DNA from 2 places in the Sedimenticola thiotaurini genome. Region 1 is predicted to be linked to the other one. Evidence: predicted binding sites of a transcription regulator. Region 1 holds the regulator's gene; the other holds the start of a gene.
The links. Region 1 encodes sigma-54, which starts transcription at its own class of promoters, with help from an activator protein. Its sites were predicted from a motif close to TGGCANGNTNCNTGCTT; they were not measured.

Region 1 (3,145 bases):
ATCCTGATCCAGGGCAAGGACACCTTCAAGAGTGACCGGATCGTCTACGACCGCGCCCGGGCCATTGTAAAGGCCGGTGCCAGCGCCAAGGGCAAGGAACGGGTCCGGGTCACTATCGGTGGCAAAAAGTAACCCGCCCATGAGTGTGCTCGTAGCTGACAAGCTGGTAAAACACTATCGCCGTCGCGCGGTGGTCAACGGGGTCTCCCTGAAGGTAGCCGCTGGCGAGGTGGTTGGGCTGCTCGGACCCAACGGTGCCGGCAAGACCACCTGTTTCTACATGATCGCCGGGCTGGTGCCGTCGGAAAAGGGCGCCATCAGCATTGATGGTCACGACATCACCGGCCTGCCGATGCATGCCCGGGCCCGGCTCGGCCTCGGCTATCTGGCCCAGGAGCCATCGATTTTCCGTAAGTTATCGGTATTCAACAATATTTTTGCCATCCTGGAGACTCGCAAGGACCTACGGCGTCCGGAACAGATCGAGGCCTGCGAGGCGCTGCTGGTGGACTTTAACCTGACCCATCTGCGGAACAATCTGGCGATGAGCCTGTCCGGGGGCGAACGTCGCCGGCTGGAGATCGCCCGCTCACTGGCGATGGAACCCCGCTTCATCCTGCTGGATGAACCCTTCGCCGGCATCGATCCGATCTCGGTCAAGGATATCCAGAATATTATCCGCTCCCTCTCCTCCCGGGGTATCGGCGTGCTGATTACCGATCACAATGTGCGGGAGACCCTCGGAATCTGCGGACGGGCCTATATTATCAGCGAGGGACAGGTCCTGGCTGAGGGTGAGCCGGAACAGATTCTGGCCAACCAGGAGGTACGCTCGGTCTACCTGGGAACAGAGTTCAGTCTGTAGCTTGACCGATGACAATTAACACTTTTTCCCCTTGTGCGCCTGTGCAGTTTTTACGCTAGAATGAAACTGTGAAAACTATACAAATTACGTACCAGATTCAGATATTCGCATGAAGCAGACGCTCCAGCTTCGCCTTGGCCAACATCTAACCATGACGCCGCAATTGCAGCAGGCTATCCGCTTGCTGCAACTTTCGACGCTGGATCTCAAACAGGAGATCCAGGAGGCCCTCGACTCCAACCTGATGCTGGAGACCGAGGAGGATAACAGTGCCCGCGAAGAGGCCCGCCAACAGGAGCAGCAGAGCGTAATCGATGGACTGAACGGCGAAAACCTGAAAGCTGACAAGGCCAACAGCAACGATCTCAATAACGAGAAAGAGATCAATGGCGAGGCCAGTTCCATGCCGGAAGAGCTGCCTGTGGACAGCGGCTGGGACGATGTCTACGACAGCACCCTGCCGCCCTCCTCCGGGATGGCCTCACGGGACTCCGGAGACAGTGACTACCTGGCCCAGCGCCGTAGCGCCCGAACCCTCTATGACTACCTCACCTGGCAGCTGAACCTGACCCCGTTCAGCGATCTCGACCGTCAGATAGCGGTTGCCATCATCGACGGTATTGATGAAGACGGCTACCTGCGGATGGAGCTGAATGAGATTCTCGACGACATGGAGGCCGACGAGATCGAACTGGATGAGATCGAAGCGGTGCTGCACCGGATCCAGCAGTTTGATCCACCCGGTGTGGGTGCCCGGGATCTGCGCGAATGCCTGCTGATTCAGCTGCGCCAGTACACCGAACCCCATCCGGCCATGGAACTTACCCTGCGGCTGGTGGATGACCATTTTGACCTGTTGGCCCAGCAGGACCACAACCAGATCAAACGCAAGCTGAAGATCGACGACGACACCCTGAAATCGATCAACCAACTGATCCGCTCACTGATTCCGCGGCCCGGCAGCCTGGTGGCTGAAACTGAGGCCCAATATGTCATCCCCGATGTGTTCGTGACCCGTCGGGATGGCACCTGGCACGTGGATCTGAATGCCGAGGCCGCGCCCAAACTGCGGGTCAACCCGGACTACGCCCGGCTGATCCGGCGCGCCGACAACAGTGAAGACAACACCTGCCTGAAAAACCACCTGCAGGAGGCGCGCTGGTTTATCAAAAGCCTGATGAGCCGCAACGAGACCCTGTTGCGGGTGGCCACCAAAATCGTCGAGCTGCAGCGCGGCTTCTTCGAGCACGGTGAAGAGGCGATGAAACCGCTGGTGCTGCGGGACATTGCCGAGGCCCTGGACCTGCATGAATCGACCATCTCCAGGGTAACGACCCAAAAGTACATGCATACCCCGCGGGGTACGCTGGAGTTCAAGTATTTCTTCTCCAGCCATGTCAGTACCGCCGGAGGGGGAGAGTGTTCCGCCACGGCGATACGCGCACTGATCAAAAAACTGATCGCTGCCGAAAAACCCAACAAACCGCTAAGCGACAACAAACTGGCCAGTATACTTGCCGATCAGGGCATTCAGGTCGCGCGGCGAACAGTAGCGAAATATCGCGAGTCCATGGCGATTCCGCCATCCAACGAGCGCAAGCGCCTCGTCTAGAGGCCCGTAACCAAGGAGCAAACCATGCAAATCAGCATCACCGGTCATCATGTGGACATCACCGAAGCCATGCGCAACTACGTGGATACAAAATTGGAGCGCCTGGAACGGCACTTTGATCATGTTGCCAAAATCCACGTCATCCTGAGTGTTGAGAAACTGCGTCAGAAAGCGGAAGCAACACTGCATGTGAATGGTGCCGATGTCTTCGCCGAGTGTGAAGAGGAGGATATGTATGCAGCCATTGATGGCCTGGTGGACAAGATCGACCGCCAGGTCAAAAAACTCAAGGAGAAAAGCACTAATCACCGCAATGGTGCAGGTATGAAGGGCATTGACCCTGCCAACGCCGAAATCTAACCCAAAAGGCACCACAATCATGTTTCCCGCAAATTTCATTAGCGTCGAACGCATCAGTGTCGCCAACCCGGCGGCCAGTAAAAAGCGCGTACTCGAAGAGGTAGCCGGACTGCTGGCCTCTGCTTCAGATGAGCTTACCCAGGGCAATGTATTCGACAAACTACTTGAGCGGGAACGATTGGGCAGCACCGGGCTGGGGCATGGCATCGCCTTGCCCCACGCCCGCGTTGCCGGCGTCACGGAAGCCCGCGGTGCCTTTGTCCAGTTGCAGTCAGGGGCGGATTTCGACGCCCTGGACCAACAACCGG
Region 2 (3,145 bases), 110 kb from region 1:
GGATATCCGGGAACTCCTGGAGATCACCCTGGGACGCATGAATATCGACGCCCGCACAGCGGAGGATTTACACAGCGCCCGGCAGTTGCTGGAATCCGAACGATTCGACCTCTGCCTGACCGATATGCGCCTGCCGGACGGCAACGGTATCGAACTGGTGGAGAACATCAACCAGCACTATCCGGAACTGCCGGTAGCGGTCATCACGGCACACGGCAACATGGACTCTGCCGTACAGGCACTGAAGGCAGGGGCATTCGACTTTGTCTCCAAACCGGTCGATCTGGGTATGTTGCGCAAGCTGGTCAATACTGCGCTGAAACTGGAACGGAACGACACCGGTGCCGCCCGACCGGGAAACAGTAAACAGAAACCGGAACTATTGGGCAAATCACCCGCCGCCGAACGTATCCGTACCCTGATCCGCAAACTGGCCCGCAGCCAGGCCCCGGTCTTCATCAGTGGCGAATCGGGTACCGGCAAGGAGCTGGCCGCCCGGCAGATACACCAACAGAGTCCGCGTGCCGACCACAGCTTTATTGCTGTCAACTGCGGCGCCATCCCCCAGGAGCTGATGGAGAGCGAGTTTTTCGGCCACATGAAGGGCAGCTTTACCGGCGCTATCAGCGACAAACAGGGACTGTTCCAGGCCGCAGATGGCGGCACCCTGTTCCTGGACGAAGTGGCCGACCTGCCGCTCAATATGCAGGTCAAGCTGCTGCGGGCTATCCAGGAGAAGTCGATCCGGCCCATCGGTGCGCAACGGGAGATACCGGTGGATGTCCGCATCACCAGTGCCACCCATAAAGACCTGGCCGCGTTAGTGGAGAGCGGCCATTTCCGCCAGGACCTGTTCTACCGGATCAATGTCATCGAACTGCCCATCCCCACCCTGCGCGAGCGACGGGACGACATCCCCCTGCTGGCCGACATGATGCTGAGCCGCATCGCTGCCTACACCGGCGGCAGCAAGCCCCGTATCGACCGGGACGCACTGCAGGCCCTGCTTGGCTACAGCTTTCCCGGCAATATCCGGGAACTGGAGAACATCCTGGAACGGGCGGTCGCCCTCTGTGAGAATGGCATCATCACCCGGGAGGATCTGCAGATTCCCACCGACCCGGCACCAGAAAGAACCACGCCACTCGATGTCGACCCGGACATGCCGCTGGAGGCGCACCTGGAACAGGTGGAACGCAACATGATCACCACCGCGCTGGAGGCGACCCACTGGAACAAGACGGCCGCCGCGAAACGACTGGGCATCTCTTTCCGGGCACTCCGATACAAGCTGGAGAAGCTGGGGTTGGAGTGACGCAACGCCAGCGATGACCACAAACCAAGACTGCACGGCCCGATAACCCCCGGGCCAGATCGGCACGGACACAGGATCACCACACATAAGCGCAATCCGTGACACTTTTTGTCTCTTTCAATGTGACAATTTACGTCACTTTTTGACACTCACAGCAAGGTCCATAGCGGAATCCGGTCCAGCTCCAGCAACCACAGAACAGCCTGCCGAACAAGTACCATTCATTAATATTCAAGGACTTATGTATAAACTGTAAACCGCTTACAAGAACTGGCACGACCATTGCTTAATAACAGACAAGTAATCTGGGGCTGGCAACTGCCGGACCGCATGATGAAAGGGATGACATATTCCAACAGGCACTTGCCACAGAATATTTAACACTTAAAGGGAGATACCCATGAAAAAGACACAAGCTGGTTTTACATTGATCGAACTGATGATCGTGGTTGCGATCATCGGCATTCTGGCGGCCATTGCGCTGCCTGCTTATCAAGACTATGTCATAAAGGCCAAGGTCTCAGAAGGTATTCTGGCAACCAGTCAATGCCGCACAACAATCTCGGAAGTCTATCAAACAGGGACTGCCGCTAACGCCCCTGCCGCTGACGATTGGGGCTGTGGGGAAGGAACCACGACAACCCAATACGTTTCGTCAATTTCAACCAGTGCCAATGGTGCTATAACGGTAACACTCCAAAATATTGATGCCGCCGTAGATGGTGAGACCATTGTATTGACACCGATTACGGCACCCGGAGTTGCGGCCGCCGCCGCCAACATCCCCCTCCAGGTTTATGGATTTGAGTGTGCGGGTGATACCGGTAGCGGCTCAGTGCCCACTAAATACCTACCAGGCTCATGCAAGGGTTCTCTCTAACCGCATAGTATAATGCTAAAGGCAAGGTAGAACGAGCAAGACTCATTTTCTCACCAGCCTTCGTAAGGCAACCCATTAAAGCCTCCGTCGTCGGGGGCTTTTTATTTTACAACGCGCGAGAGATAGAGACCCCCTCTCGTTCTCCCCTGTACAAATAGCCGCAACAGTGGCGGCTTTTCCCCGCACTCAAAATTAAGCGACACAGCGCCCCTATTCTTAGCGCAAACTACCACTAGTGGTTTTAAGTTAAGCCTCCAGCAAAGTCCGTAGCTTTAGCTGCCAAACACTCAGAACAATCTTCTTGACGAACCTAATGGCTCTTCGATCGACTGAAAAGAGCTTACACACCAGTTTCAACTGATCCATCCTACGATCATCTCTTCTGGGTGGCGGATTGAGGTGGTCTAATAGATTTGTACAACCCAGTTAAGCATAATCCACTTAACTGAGGTAAAAATAATGACAACACGAAAGAAGTACTCAAAAGAATTCAAGCTGGATGCGGTCAGTCTGGTGATTGATCAGAATTACAGCCAGGCCGAGGCAGCGAAGAACCTTGGCATCAATGCCCAGATGCTGGGTCGTTGGGTGCAAGAGCATCGGTCGGTTGATGGCCAGGCCTTTCGCGGCAATGGCAAGCTGACACCGGAACAGGAAGAGATTAGAAAGCTCAAGGCCCAGGTGAAACGCCTTGAGATGGAGAGGGATATCTTAAAAAAAAGCGACGGCATTCTTTGCAGCAGAAACGAAGTAAAATACTCGTTTATCACCCAACATAAGAATGCCTATCCCATCAGCCCGCAATGCCAGGTATTGGGTGTGACCCGTAATGGCTATTACCAGCACAGAAAACGTCTGAGTAACAAGCCGGATGATCCCGCGCATCAAGAGATGCTGGAATGGGTCAAAGATATCGCTGAGAGTGCGGACCATGCCTATGGCAGCCGTCG

Region 2: AAY24_RS09335 (pilin) is a predicted target of sigma-54. The motif match lies at 1,587-1,603, and genes of this name have one in related genera.

Annotation. Positions count from the first base shown of each region.
Region 1 covers NZ_CP011412.1:2,166,963-2,170,107, forward strand. The annotation lists gene lptA (lipopolysaccharide transport periplasmic protein LptA) at 1-132, shown strand, start outside; gene lptB (LPS export ABC transporter ATP-binding protein) at 140-865, shown strand; gene AAY24_RS09870 (RNA polymerase factor sigma-54) at 975-2,477, shown strand; gene hpf (ribosome hibernation-promoting factor, HPF/YfiA family) at 2,502-2,837, shown strand; gene AAY24_RS09880 (PTS sugar transporter subunit IIA) at 2,857-3,145, shown strand, end outside.
Region 2 covers NZ_CP011412.1:2,052,019-2,055,163, forward strand. The annotation lists gene AAY24_RS09330 (sigma-54-dependent transcriptional regulator) at 1-1,315, shown strand, start outside; gene AAY24_RS09335 (pilin) at 1,716-2,195, shown strand; partial or broken gene AAY24_RS09340 (IS3 family transposase) at 2,655-3,145, shown strand, end outside.